Regions from separate parts of the Shimazuella sp. NTD250 genome, predicted to be linked through region 1. Evidence: a T-box and tRNA genes for the amino acid it is inferred to sense, from the RefSeq annotation. Region 1 holds a T-box; the other holds one or more tRNA genes.
The links. A T-box is a leader RNA that pairs with one kind of tRNA and senses whether it is charged. The one in region 1 lies ahead of metG (methionine--tRNA ligase), so its partner is inferred to be a tRNA-Met.

Region 1 (7,602 bases):
ACAATTTCCGCTACAGTAAGTTCTACTTTAGCAAAGTCATCAATAGAAATATAATCATCTTCTATTTTTTCTGCTGCTTTCTCCTCATTTGCCTTTACTTCAGGCTCCCCGCGACGCTTTGCTGCTTGATCCATGAGCTGTGCAATAGCTGTGAGTTCTTTTTCTACTTCCAAACGAGGGAAAATAGGTTTTTCTTTATTCACTTTTTTACCTGATTGGGTATTCCCAAACTGATGAATCGAATCCCAAACAAGCTCTTCATCAGCTAATTGTAATTGACGAAACATTGCTTTTGGTGATTGGGTCATAAACGGCTGAATCAAAATACCAACTACTCTTAGACTTTCCAACAAGTGATAGAGCACCGAACCAAGTGCTTCTCGTGTTTCTTCCGTTTTTGCTAAGTTCCATGGAGTAGTCGCTTCTATATATTTATTTCCAGCACGCACCAAGTCCCAAATTTGTGTCAGTGCCACTGAAAACTGCATTTTTTCCATTGAATCTTCTACTTTTCGAACCGTTTCAGCAGCTAAACTCACATATGCCTGATCATATTCAGTCGCATTTGGAACATATTCCGGCACAACACCATCAAAATATTTTTCTACCATAGTCAAAGTTCGATGAAGTAGATTTCCAAGATCATTGGCCAGATCTGCATTGATACGCTCTACAAATGCCTCTGGGGTAAACATTCCATCACTGCCAAATGGAACTTCACGAAGCATATAGTACCTTACTGCATCGAGCCCAAAATGTTCAATTAAAGGAACTGGGTCAATAACATTTCCTTTCGACTTGGACATTTTTTCTCCTTTTACCAAGAAAAATCCATGTCCAAAAACTTTTTTGGGTAATGGTAAACCTAGTGCCATTAAGAAAATGGGCCAATAAATAGTATGGAAACGAACGATTTCTTTTCCAATAAGATGTACATCAGCAGGCCAGTATTTATCAAATTTCGTTGTATCTTCTGTTCCATAGCCAAGTGCTGTGATGTAGTTAGCCAGTGCATCCAACCATACATACACAACATGTTTGGGATTACCAGGAACAGGTACACCCCAATCAAAAGTAGTTCGTGTAACACTTAAATCTTCTAAACCTGGTTTAATAAAGTTTTCGATCATCTCATTTTTGCGAGATACTGGTTCAATAAAATCAGGATTCTCTTCATAATGTTTTAACAAGCGATCTACATACTTGCTCATCCGGAAAAAGTAACTTTCTTCTTTGATTCGGTCTACAGGACGACCGCAATCTGGACACTTCCCATCTTTTACTTGTCGATCCGTGAAAAACGCCTCACATTGAATACAATACCAGCCTTCGTATTCTCCTAAATAAATGTCCCCTTGTTCAAGCAACTGAGCAAATATTTTTTGTACAATTACTTTGTGGCGATCTTGTGTAGTGCGAATGAAATCATTGTAAGAGATATCCAGTTTCCCCCACAACTCTTTGATTCCTACTACAATATCATCGACAAATTTCTGTGGAGTCTTGCCAGCTTCTTCCGCTTTTTTCTGGATTTTTTGTCCATGTTCATCTGTACCTGTCAAGTACATCACATCATAGCCACGAAGCCGTTTATAGCGTGCCATGGTATCTCCTGCTACTGTAGTGTACGCATGACCGATATGCAATTTGTCACTTGGATAATAAATAGGAGTCGTAATATAAAAGGTTTTTTGGTTACTCATCGCAATTCTCCTTTAAAAAATATAAAAACTCGCCCCTATAAAAGGGACGAGATTGTTCACGTGGTACCACCCAAATTCATGTGGAAATGCAAATCCTTTCCACATCTCTAATACCCAGTAACGAGGGTAAACCGTTTTCTTCTACTAAACATTTCAAAGAAACGTCTCCTAGGCCATGTTCCTTCTTCTCTCCTATACCGGCTTTCACCTCACCCGGCTCTCTGTTGATAGGGATCAATAAGTACTCATCCTAATCATGGACATTTTTTCACTCGTTATTATATCGAAAAAAACAAGTAGAAAGCAAGCCGTGCTTCTTTATTCCACCATAACTACACAAATATCTCAATCGCTCCACTTACGAATTCCTAACAGAACTTGAATAAATTCAATTCCTTCTCTAGTTAAAGAATACTTCATTCTTATTGGCTTTTTTGCATATATTTCCTGCTTTATCATTTTATGTTTCTCGAGATGCAGCAGTGTGTCTCGCAAAGAAGTAACACTCATCTCAGCAAACTTTTGCTTCAATTGGTTAAAACGCATGGGACCATAATGCAATTGGGAGATGATAGGAAATGATAACTTCTTTGATATCAATTGAAGAGCTTTACGAATAACATCTATATGCTGCTGTTTTATTTTTTCCATTGTCACCTACCCCTATCTGGTTCACCAGAGTTTCTATAACAGAATGGAATAAGCGCTTCAAACTAATCTTACTGTAAGATAGAAACGATTGACTGATTGCATTCCCCTTAACTAAAATGTAAATCTTCCATCCTTTAATTGATATATTTTATTTGAATATTGTGTAGTTTTTATTTTAAACGCTTTTCTTCCAAAAACCAATTGGCAAATAATAATATCCCTTCTTGAAATGTAACTTTAGGACGAAAACCAATAGACTGTTCTAATCTCCGGATATCGGCTACCTTATGTTTTACTTCACAATCTTGCTCCCCGAGTACCTTTACTTCATGTTTTGTTCCCAGGGCATTAGACAAAACATCTAACATCTGCATAATGTTCACAGATATACCCGACCCTACATTGTATACTTGGTAGCCATTCGTCCACTCCAAAGATAGACGAATCGCTTCTACAACATCACTAATATATGTATAATCTCTCGTACTATCTGGATCAAAGATAGTAACTGGTTTACCCGCTATCATTTGCTCTGCAAACTTGTGCATCGCCATGTCAGGGCGCTGCCCTGGCCCAAATGTTGTAAACAACCTTAGAACTGTGATATCAAAACCATAAAGTTGATAAAACAACTGGCAGTAATTTTCTGCAGCCCATTTCGAAGTGGCGTATGGAGAAACAGGCATAGACACAATCTCATCTTCATGAAATGGATAAGGCTCATCAACAGAACCATATATAGAAGAGGAAGAAATAAAAATAAATCGTTTAATTTGATGTTCTGCCGCCAATTGCAACATTTGTACAGTGCCTGTTACATTAACATCACTATAAAGCGCAGGGTCTTCAATTGAAGATCGAGCACATGGAACTGCCGCTAAATGGATAATGGTATCCCAATTTTCTGCTTGAAAAATTTCCTCCATTTGAGACTCATCTCGAATATCCGCCTGATACAATTGAACGCTGGGTATTTTTTTCCATTTCTTTATTCGCTTTTTCTTAACTTCGGCAGGGTAAAATGGATCAAAATTATCTATCACACCTATTTTTTTATACTGGGTAAACAGCGATAAATGTTGTATAAGATTACTTCCAATAAAACCAGCACCACCAGTGATCAACAATTTCATTTCTTCACACTCCGTTAGAATGGGAATTCCCATCTCTCTTAGTTAAAAATCTTTCTTTAGACAGTCCTTTCTATGCATTCTTCACTCTGTAACAAGCCTTTTTATTACGTTACTATATATTTGATTAATAGAAAACTTTATCTAAAAATAACTATTAAACATTAGACAATAAAAACTATCTCTACAGAAAGAAACCAAAATCATCTTATCACATAGCAGAAAAAAATTCTGACTTGGTAATAATTAGTTATTAATACCGAAATAAAGCTCCTACCTTATAAACTGTAGGAGGAATGATTTGAACCATTTATAAGGAAATATTTACTGGAATTTAGTCCTAGACTGTACATTCACTGCTCGCCAATCTAAGTTGGCTTCTTTTGTAATGAGTTGTCCAACTTTAGAGCTTATGAAATCATTGTATTCGTAATATTTTTTATAACCATCTAAACTATAATCATCATATAACTCAAATTCTATTCTTCCAACATCGTTTTTGGATAAATGGAATACAATCAGATTCGAATCAGGATATATTGGAAGAGATACACTGGGAGGTTCTTTTGATTTCATGCTTTCCATACTATTTGGGGGAATCAAAATTAAGACAAGCACTCGTCCCTGACCATCAGGAGCTTGATTTGCTATATCTGATCCAACATAATATGTACCAGGTTTAGAGATAAATGATGGAAATTTTCCCGTTATATTTCCATTATCATATAAATTATTTAGTAGTTCACATTTATCTTCCTCACAACCACCTAATTCATTTAACTTTTTTATATTCAAATCAGTGGAAAAAGTTGCTTCTAATAAATATTCCATAGCATGTCTTTCATACTGGGTTAAATCTCGTTGCATGGTATATGTATTTGTATCCACAGTAGATGTTGTATCCTGTTCACTAGGTTTCTGTTTATCAGCATTATTGTCCGTGTTTATTCCTATACCAATAGAAATACCAATCGTCACAACGACGGCAACCACTACAGCAATTGTAATATTTTTGTTGATCATCCTCTTCATTCCTTATATGCAATTTTATCTTCATGATACATGTTAATATTTTACTATATTCACAGTATTCATGATAGTTTTACCGTTTTTCATCTTAAATAAATAAAAACCCTTTATCCCTTCAAATAACCAGGATAAAAGGTTCTGCTTTGCGAAATATGGGTTTTAATCTTATTTTGCCAGTCAAAATCATTACTTTACTTTTTCATATTGTGTAGCAAAAGGTGTCACTTTGATTTTAATCTGTTTTCTTCTTCCTAAGGTCTCTAATTCTTCTTTTAACCGAACGACATCCCAACTTTTTCCTAATTCACGATTGACATCCGCTAAAACCATCATCAGATCTGTATCAAAAAATGGCATCTTTGCTTTTAATAAATCAACTAATTCTTCTGTTTTACTCGATTGAAGCTGGCGAAGTTCATCAAATGGATTGAGCAGATGAGGGCTTCTTGTATATGCCGCGCGGATACGTAAAAATAATGTTCTTCCATATGCTGCTGATGACACAAAAGTATCTCCTGAGCGAAGGTATGGAAGCCGCTTGCCTTCTTCTTGAGTGAGATCTGTCTCTTCTTTTAATGTAGCAATATCTGTTCCCCGAACAGTTCGAAAAACAAATTTGGTGTTAAGTTGAGCAGTAGTCGTTTCGTCGAGTAAGGTCGGCCTTTGAGTAGCAAGTATTAAAAAAACACCATATTTTCGCCCTTCTTGGGCAATTTCTTTGATAATCGCTTTCGCTGGTGAATCAATCGCTTTAGGTGCAAAATTATGCGCTTCATCTGTCACAATAACAAACGGTGGAAAGAAGTGTCCTTCTTCCCCATTCATCCGAGCATCTTTGTACTCTCGGCGTTTGCGGTATAAGCTTCCTATCACATAGTTGGCAAATACTTGCAGCACCCATGACGGTCCTTGAACAACTACTAGTTTCCCTTGCTCGAGACCACGCTCAATAGAATGAATATCTTGGTGGAAAAGACCAGCACGCTCTAAACGCATCAAACGCCACCTAACACCTTTGATTGAAGCTAGTGGTAAATCCCCATACTTTCGTTTCAACTCCTGTAAATCTATCGCTCGCTGTCCCTCTGCATAAGAAATACTATCCCTTTTACCTTGGCGATCAAACGCATTCCCCTCTTCTAATGCTTCTACTAAATTAGCAATTCGATCACTAAATGAGGTAAATGAATCCTTCGGCTTATGCAGCATCTGCACCACATTTGTCATTGCCTCTGAAAATTGATCACCAACTGTACGCAAAAGATTGATGAGATCATTGGTTGTCAATGCTTCAAATGAAATACCAATCTCCTTCCCGACAGCCAACCGAATGAATTTAGACTGCAAGGGAGCAGCTTTTTTCTCTAGTTCCGGGAGATAATCAGTAAAATCCATCTCAAAATGTGGATCAAAAACAAGAGTTGGAATCGAAAGCTTCATCAATTCCTCCAACATCACTCGTAAACCAAAAGATTTCCCCGAACCAGAACCCCCGAAAATCCCCATGTGAGGATACTGCTGCATCGTACGGATATCAAATAAAAACGGAACACCATGCTGAGGACGCAATTCATTTTGTTCCATCATCACTACCTGATTATGTAGATCATCAGTCATAGAAGCAATCAATGAATCCGTACCTCTAATTTCCCCCAGCACCATGCCATCTTCTGGTGTTGTTTTGATCAGTAGATGGCGTACTTCTTCAAAATGGGGTAATCTCACCATCGATCCTGTTCGTATAGGATGAATCGCTTCTTCTAATAAACGAACTTTAGCTAAATTAATTTCTTCAGACTCCACATCATAACCAATCTGCTGCAACGTTTGTAATACTTGAGCATCCACAATAGACTTGTCCAATCCCATCGGAATCAGTCTGTTATAGGATAATGTTTCGACTACTTCTCCAATTGGATCTCCTAATACATCATCCACCATCACTAGAAACTCATTGATACAAAACTTTCTTTCTCTAGAAACAATATACACTTCTTGTTGTGTCGTAACCCCAACTACTTGCATCTTCTCTCTCCCTACTAAATAATTCTCTCATCCCGCTTGGTCACTAAGAGACGTCTCCGTAAATCTTCATCAATATATTCTTCTACCATTGTCTGCACCAGTGCATTGGTCACCCGAACTTGATTATCTACAATATCCAACCAGTAAGGGATACCTCTTCCTTGACGGGGAGTTAAGCTGTAAACCAATCGTATCAGATCAAATTGGTCCTCAAGCTGTCCCATGATACCATCCAATCCAATCGGCACAGGACTGTCAGAGGGCCGAAAAACAGCCCTCCACATTTTCCCGCCAAAATAGCGTTCATCGAGTAAGAATGCCTCTCCTACTTCAAGCACGCCGTAAAGTAAATCGCGATCAGTCCAACCTTTGTATTCGGGAAAAAGTTCATGAACCAATGTACTTGTCCCCATTTCTTCTGCAATCCCGATCACACTTACTTTTTCTTCTAAGGCCACTCGTTGTACTGTTTCCCATTTTCCCATGTCATCTATATGGTAGTGCAAAAGAGAACCATCCATCAACATCGCTTTTGGATGCCATTCTCTCATCGCTTGAATAGCCACTTCCATTTCCAAATTTGATAAGAGTGCACCTCTCTTTCTTGCATGGCGAGCAGGTTCTTGTTCTTTCTCCATCTCTTCTTCTAATAACGGCGTATATACATCTGCGGCCCATTTCTCTCCGCCTCTTGTCGCTTTTGCCAAAGCTTGGAAAACAGATAATACTCTTTTTTCCGTTCCTTTGGTAGAATTGACAGAACCATCCACACCTACAACACTCTTGTCACCTAGTAATTTATCTAATTCATTTTTTGGTAATTTGTCAAAACGATGAAATCTACCTGCCTTCTGCAATTTTTGTCGAATATCAGAAGGCTGATAATACTGACTTGGGAACTGTTTCCTTAATGATTCATTTACTTGTTTTAACTTATCTTTAAGCTCTACAGATACTGGTATCAATAGAATCTCTCCTTTTCCTAACAAGTTTCCAACATTCTTCAAGAAATTTTCTATAATTACCCTATTGTAATATTGACTGGTATGGGAATCGCTGGTATG
Region 2 (7,602 bases), on a different contig from region 1:
GGTCTCCTAATCCAGTCATTCATGTAACATATGGGGAAAAACAGTGGTATTTGGATTTGCGTCAAGCTGGTTTTGACGGCATAGATCCAACGACGTTAGATCGTCAGGAGTTACATCGTTGGTTTGCTAAAATTGCGAAACAAATCAATCACAACCCCACGTCTGCACACTATGAAAATCGACAAATTGTACCAGAAAAATCGGGGGGAAAAGTCATCCTGTCCGAAATGGATAGTTGGATGGATTTAATTCACTTATATATAGGGAAAAAAATAAAAATTCCCGTTGAAATACAACGTCCAAAACTTACTACAAAAGAACTTCGTAAATTAAAACGAAAATTATTAGCATCATATACTACTTTTTATAATAATAGTATGGATAATCGATCTCATAATGTTGAACTTTCCGCTAAAGCTATTGATCATATTGTGGTGATGCCGGGAGAAATTTTTTCTTTCAATCAAACCGTTGGCAGGCGTACCTTAGCCAAAGGTTACCGGGAAGCCAAAATAATTGTAAAAGGCGAATATAGTGAAGGAATTGGAGGAGGGATATGCCAAACATCTTCCACCTTGTTCAACAGTGTAGATAAGGCAAAGCTCACGATAATTGAACGTAAAAGTCATAGCAGAAATGTTCCATATGTTCCCAAAAATAAAGATGCAACTGTTTCGTGGGGAGGACCTGATTTTAAGTTTAAGAATCTCCGAAATAACCCTATTCTCATTGTTTCTGAAGCGAAAAAAGGATATGTGACTGTACAAGTTTTTACCAGTAAATGAGAACTAAAAAAAAGAAAAAAAAAGGAACATTTTTCATTTAAATAGAATATCTCCAAAAGTCCTGTTATAATGGGCAACACACAATAGGTACACCTAACAAGGAGGTGCGAAGCTGTTACTGAAAACTTCAGACAGTCTAGACGATACGAATTAAGTGTGCCTTTTCTTAAAAATGAATTTTTAAGTTTTTCGGTAACAGTGATCAATGAAGAAATTCCTAATATTAGGAGTAATAGCAATAGTACTTTTATCAGGTTCTTTTGTCGCTTATGCTGCAATGGAGACAAAAGTGACGGTCAAATTTAGTGATGGAAAAACTACAGTTGTGAGCGAGGGTTTACATAATACACTTGAAGAGGCTTTAGCTGGTGCAGGACAAAATGTGCAACAGTTAAAAGCTAATTATCAACCCTCTATCCCGTGGAATAAATCATTAGATGGAGATACAACAGTAGATCTAAAATGTAAATGTAAAGTAAATCTTGAGTTAGGCGGCAAGAACCTAGGTACTTTCGTCACTTCTCAAACAACAGTTGGTTCCTTTTTAGAGGAGAGAAAGATTTTTTTATCTGCTTGGGATGAACCAAATGTTTCGATGAATGAAGCTATAACCCAGAATATGAGGATCGTTGTGGACAAAGTAGAGCAGCGAGTGAAAAAAGAAACAAAAACCATTAAATTCACAACCAAAGAAGTAAAAGATGACAAGTTGGAAAAAGGAAAGAAAGAAGTAACAACCAAAGGAAAACCAGGAAAAGAAGAATATCAAATCGTAGCTCTCTATAAAAACGGGAAGCTATTGATAAAAGATGGAAAACCTGTCCTTACCAAAACATTAATCAATAAAGTAGCTCCTGTCATGGAACTAGTAAAACTAGGAACGAAAGAACCAGAAAAACAAGATGAAGGTTCTATCTCTGCATCTGTTGAACTATCTGGTCAAGCAATGACCTTTGAATCAACTGCTTACACTTCATATGGAAGTAAAACAGCAACTGGTACCACCCCTCATAAAGGAACTGTTGCTGTTGATCCAGATGTAATCCCACTCGGCACCAAACTTTATATCGAAGGCTATGGATACGGTGTTGCAGAAGATACAGGTGGAAGAATCAAAGGACATATCATTGATCTTTATTTCTCAAGTGAAGCTGATTGTGTACAATGGGGCAGACGAAATGTAAAAGTCCATATTGTGAAGTAATGGAAAACCCTGCAATGAAATTTTATTGCAGGGTTTTTTGGTTTTTCATCGAACCTGATACATAACACAAATATTTTGTCTGTGGACTTTTTTTGAAATTTTCTTTGTCTTATATGCTTATTTCCGATATACTGGATTACAAGGAAATTTCCATCCGAGGTGTTAGTATGGTAGGTCGAAATCAACCCTGCACTTGCGGCAGTGGTAAAAAGTATAAAAAATGTTGTGAACGTGTGATCGTTTTTCACCAAGCTGAATTGACTAGAGAAAATCGAGAAAGAGGGCAGAAAGGGGAATTGCTCTCTATCTAGATAAATGGTTTCATCGATATGCCAAAGTAGATGATCAAGATAAATGGGCTACCCGATTTAAAGAAATATTACAGTTACCTTTAGATCAACCTATTCCCAAAAGCTTTGCTTTCTCGTTTCATTATTATTTGCTATTTGATGCACCATGCATGAACGGAAGACGGCCAGTAGAACTTTGGGCATCCACTATTCGACATCATCGAATGGATGGAGAAAGAGTGATTCAAAGCCTATCAGAATTAACTTTTTCTTGTTTTGAAATGTTGGACTCTGATCAGGAGACGATGACATTTCGCTCGCTCCAGACGAATAAAGACTATGAGGTGATGAAACAAGATGCTATACCAAGAGACAAACTGGTGTTCGCCAGGCTCATACGGATAGGAAATCGCTATGAACTATTTGGCCCTTATACATCGTTTGTGCATGAGATGAGAGGGGAGATACTCGTGCAGCTAGAGAAATACAACCACCATGATGATGAACAACAAGAACTTACGATTCGAGAAACCAGCTGGAGAGTACTCGGTTGGTCGATTCAAAGAGCAAATGAATTAGAAACAATGGAGCAACAATTGACAAGTGCTCCAACAGAAATGCGTTTAGACAGTAATCAAGACTTCTTTTTATCTGCCATGGAACATCAAGCAGAGAGACCTGGACTACCAGTATCTGTCTTGAATCATTTAGAGCAGTTCTACGTTTCGGAAGTTACCAAACTACAAAAAGGTACGCAAGCTTGGTATTCACGTTCGTTAGAAACGCTATTCCAATATCTCTCCCTTCGTTTTGGACAATCATTTGAATGGTCTCTTCTAAATGAAGATGTATTAGCGCGTTTTTTCAGTGTTTGGTATATGGACCATCATCAATCTACTCCAATATCAGCGCGTATATTTTTAAACACGTGTAAACACCTATTTCGTTGGCTAGAGTCTGCTGGTCATGCCAATGTGTTTCAAGCATTTAAAAAGGTATATGTACCATTCATTCGATTGATCCCAGAAACGATTGAAGCTCGTACTTGGATGATGGAAAACGGAGTTACGAAAAAAAATCAAGATGAAGCAGAACAACGAAATATGTTTTTGCTCCATGTTACCTCAGCTGGGCCTGTAATTTTAATTGGTGAGCAATGGAGACCGATTCAACTCCGAAGTTTCCCTCGTATGTGGACGGAAAAAAGATTTTGGATCAAAGGAACCATCCAATCGGATAACAATCAGTATGCGTTTACACAGGTTGAGAATATGTATCCTGTTGTTTCTATGGAAGAAAACGAGCATATCGAAGTTTTACTTCAAAAATAAAAAAAGCAATCTCTCCAATGCAGAAGGGGTTGCTTTTTATGTTTAATTTTTGGATATTCCACACATACTAAACCTACACTCAGCAAAAGGGGGCGTTTTTCGTGGATAAGCAAAATCGTGTCGAACAAACCAAGAAAAACGATAATGTAGAACAATTAATGGTTGAAGCAGCAAATGAATTAGGAGTATCAGCAGATACACGTAATATTCAAGAAAACCCCGAGAAATTTGCTTCCAGATTGAAACGATTAATCCGTGCAGTGAAGTAAGATGAAGTTGAGTGTAGGCACCCATGAAAGGGTGCCTTTTTTGGTATGATAGATGATGAGGTGATAGGATGAAAAGAGCAGATTTACATTCTCATACGATAATGTCAGACGGAACCCAAACCCCGACAGAAGTTGTGAAACTTGCTGCCGAACTGGGTTTAGAAGCAATAGCAATTACCGATCATGATACCGCAGGAGGATATCAAGAAGCGTTAATTGCTGGGCAAAAATTAGGAGTAGAAATTGTACCCGCAGTGGAAATGAGTACAGTATTGGATGGACAAGCAATCGATATCTTAGCATATTTTATTGACCCCTATCATCCTGCATTTCAGCGACTTTTGGATAGACAACAAAACATGAGAAAAGAGCGTAATCACTTAGTTTTAGAGGAGTTAGAACAATTAGGAATCTATATTACAATCGATGAAGTGGAGTCCAAACAAGAAATTAACTCTGAACAAAAAAATGTAGGTCGAGTGCATATTGGTCAAATACTTGTTGAAAGGGGACTGGTAGGAGATTTAAATGAAGCATTTGATAAATATTTAGGTACAGATGGTGTAGCGTTTGTTCGGCTAAATAATACATCCCCAGATGAAGCCATTCAAGCAATCAAAGAAGCAGGTGGAGTAGCAGTCATGGCCCATCCTGGGATATATCATCGCGATGATCTCATCCCAACCATTGTCGAAATGGGACTCACTGGTATAGAAGTGAATCACCCTGATCACACGGAAGAAGATAAAATTCGATATGAGGCATTGGCTGAACAATTTAATCTTATTCCGACTGCAGGTTCGGATTATCATGGTGTACGAAATGGTCAAATGCATCATGCCAATTTAGGCACATGCACCACACCTTATAGTACAGTAGAAAGACTCAGGGCAGCAGCGAATAAATAAGTTTGATACTCTCCTTCAGACACTGCTTTATTTTAATTTATTGGGTTTCCTTTCTAAAGTATTTCGTTTATGATTTGGAAACAGGGGGAGTATAAAAATGAGAAAAGTTTTAAACAAGGAAATCAAAATGGCTGTTATGCAAAAACTAAAAGATCGTGGTGTTTCGATAGCCGCCATCGCAGATATTGTGTATCAGATGCAGAAACCTTATGCTCCAAACCTACAGTTGGAAGCTTGTGTGGAAAGTGTCCTTGCGGTTTTGAAAAAACGTGAAATTCAACATGCTATTTTAGTGGGAATCGAATTGGACATTTTAGCTGAACGAGATATGCTGTCTGAACCATTGCTATCACTGGTTCGCTCTGATGAAGGATTATTTGGGTGTGATGAAACACTAGCTCTTGGCTCTGTTTTTGGGTATGGAAGTATTGCAGTTACTACTTTCGGACACCTAGATAAACATAAAATTGGCATTATAAAAGAACTGGACACGACAAAAAATGGTCCAGTAAATACCTTTATCGATGATTTAGTTGCAAGCATTGCAGCAGCAGCTTCAGGACGAATTGCACATAGACTGAGGGATGAAGAAGAAGGCGAAGAAGAAATGGAAGATATTGATGCTTATTTGTAGCAAACGATGTAGAGGTTCCATCTATCTAAATGGAACCTCTTTTTTTATACAGAAAAACCGAGTGTCTAAACTCGGTTAAATGGAGGAGGGAACAGCTAACAAGCATCTGCCTGTAATAATAAGGTATGGAGATGAATTTTTTTTGTATGTGCAGGAGTGGAGCATGGTGTCCATTTTATCCAAAATATAAATGATTAAGAATAACAAATGAAATAAATATTAATTTTTAAAGGTATATCCTTTTGCGATGAGGAATCATACATTCGGATGAGAAGCGTCCGTTAAGCATGAAACAGATAGTAATTAGGTACACTAGAAGTAAGAGGTGAACTATCCAAATGTCAACAAATTGGGTTTATTGGTTGAAATTATATGAGACAAAATTCCAAGCGAGATGTTTGGCTGCACGTATGGAAGAAGACTGGTGGCTTTATGGCTACGATAGTCCAGATCGTGTAGAAGTTTTTCGTTCTCGTAAAGGTCGGTTTGGAGTAAAATATATATGGAGAAAAAATTTATAAACTTATACTTGCATGTTAGATGTGCCCATAGTATAATAACAAATGTCGCCACTGACGCGGGGTGGAGCAGCTCGGTAGCTCGTTGGGCTCATAACCCAAAGGTCGCAGGTTCAAATCCTGCCCCCGCAACCAAATATGGGGCTGTGGTGTAGAGGCCTAACATGCCTGCCTGTCACGCAGGAGACCGCGGGTTCGAATCCCGTCAGCCCCGCCATTTCGTTTTACGTTTACCAATTATTGCAAATATTCCGGGCCTATAGCTCAGTTGGTAGAGCAGTCGGCTCATAACCGATCGGTCACAGGTTCGAGTCCTGTTGGGCCCACCATACAGTTGCATAAGGGCGGTTAGCTCAGGGGGAGAGCGCTTCCTTGACACGGAAGAGGTCGGAGGTTCGATTCCTCTACTGCCCACCAATCAAACTCCTTAGAAATAGGGAGTTTTTTTGTTGTATGCAGATGGGGTTTTAGCGGAGAAAATGCAGATTGTAGACCTTTATTACACTAAAATATTATTACCCAATTATTTTGAACAGAATTTTTTAATTGGGGTGACATCATGGGTAAGTGTAAAAGGAAAAGACAGCTCAAGAAAGAATTGACGTCATCGTAAATCTTCTATTGAGAAGTGGTGCCCACAACGTGGGCAAAACTTTAAATCTCCTTTCTCATATTGTCACTGATAGGTAAAGTAAAGTTCTTTGTTCATTTAAAATCTCCTTTAATATATCGCCTTTCCGATAGCAATCAAACATTTCGGCCTTATCAGGCCATTTTTTGACCATTTTCATATGTTGTGTAAGTATTGTTTAAGGTATCTTTAAAATGGTATTCGTCACTACTAACAAAATCAATCACAAGTATTTTCCTATTGTATAAGTATTTGAATATATAAAGAATATTATGTTCGTTTATATTGAGCATATACAAAATGCAATAGAAGGCTGGGATGGATATGTGGAAAAAAATGCTTGTCTGGTCTCTTTGTTTATTCATCTCTTTACCTCTTTTTACAGGATGCAGTTTATCAACCATTCTTTTTGGTCGATGTTATTCCACCGGGAAAGATGGGCAGTTACAAGAGAAATTGCAAACATTGGAGAAAAAGTATGGAAAGAAGTTTGCTATCAAAGACAGTGGATGTGAAGAATATAATGTTGATATGCCAAATACAATGATTTGGCGTGCTACTGTTTATCCAGTTGATCAACCAGATATCACCTTTACTGTAAAAGAAGGAGAAGGTGATGATAGCTATTTAAAGACGCTATATGAATATCAAGCATCCAATGAAGTGAAACAAATATTAAGTGGTGTATCAGGTGACCAAATATCCCAAATGTATGTTCGAGTAGATTTTACATGTGATGATTGTCATAAGAAGATCAGAAACAATATTAAAAGTGCTCTAGAGAAATCCATATATGAAGTTGGTTTTTTTTCTGGTCCACAGCTTACCATTCGTCTTGATCTTCATAGTATATCTGATCCCAAACAGTTAAAAGAGGTATCAACTCTTATTTGGAAGGTTAGAAATCAACTGATGGACAATGGATTTGCAAAAGCTGTTTTAGAGGTTCATTACCATAATGGCCCATTTACAGAAGGATTGAATGGCAGTGGCATGTTTGGCCCTATTGCAGTAGCCTATATTCATAATCCT

Region 2: it encodes a tRNA-Met, which carries the amino acid that the T-box ahead of metG (methionine--tRNA ligase) is inferred to sense. The anticodon was not compared.

What each region holds. Positions count from the first base shown of each region.
Region 1 is NZ_JCAJZS010000008.1:11,989-19,590, reverse strand. It holds gene metG (methionine--tRNA ligase) at 1-1,703, opposite strand, end outside; T-box leader at 1,743-1,970, opposite strand; gene AC5WOF_RS16945 (winged helix-turn-helix transcriptional regulator) at 2,049-2,354, opposite strand; gene AC5WOF_RS16940 (GDP-mannose 4,6-dehydratase) at 2,525-3,487, opposite strand; gene AC5WOF_RS16935 (hypothetical protein) at 3,809-4,507, opposite strand; gene AC5WOF_RS16930 (ATP-binding protein) at 4,700-6,538, opposite strand; gene AC5WOF_RS16925 (DNA double-strand break repair nuclease NurA) at 6,553-7,503, opposite strand.
Region 2 is NZ_JCAJZS010000001.1:41,165-48,766, reverse strand. It holds gene AC5WOF_RS00250 (VanW family protein) at 1-785, shown strand, start outside; gene AC5WOF_RS00245 (3D domain-containing protein) at 991-1,989, shown strand; gene AC5WOF_RS00240 (SEC-C metal-binding domain-containing protein) at 2,103-2,300, shown strand; gene AC5WOF_RS00235 (hypothetical protein) at 2,450-3,610, shown strand; gene AC5WOF_RS00230 (hypothetical protein) at 3,712-3,879, shown strand; gene AC5WOF_RS00225 (PHP domain-containing protein) at 3,948-4,787, shown strand; gene AC5WOF_RS00220 (phosphatidylglycerophosphatase A family protein) at 4,885-5,421, shown strand; gene AC5WOF_RS00215 (hypothetical protein) at 5,760-5,942, shown strand; tRNA gene AC5WOF_RS00210 (tRNA-Met) at 5,998-6,074, shown strand; tRNA gene AC5WOF_RS00205 (tRNA-Asp) at 6,080-6,156, shown strand; tRNA gene AC5WOF_RS00200 (tRNA-Ile) at 6,193-6,268, shown strand; tRNA gene AC5WOF_RS00195 (tRNA-Val) at 6,282-6,356, shown strand; gene AC5WOF_RS00190 (hypothetical protein) at 6,389-6,541, shown strand; gene AC5WOF_RS00185 (hypothetical protein) at 6,889-7,602, shown strand, end outside.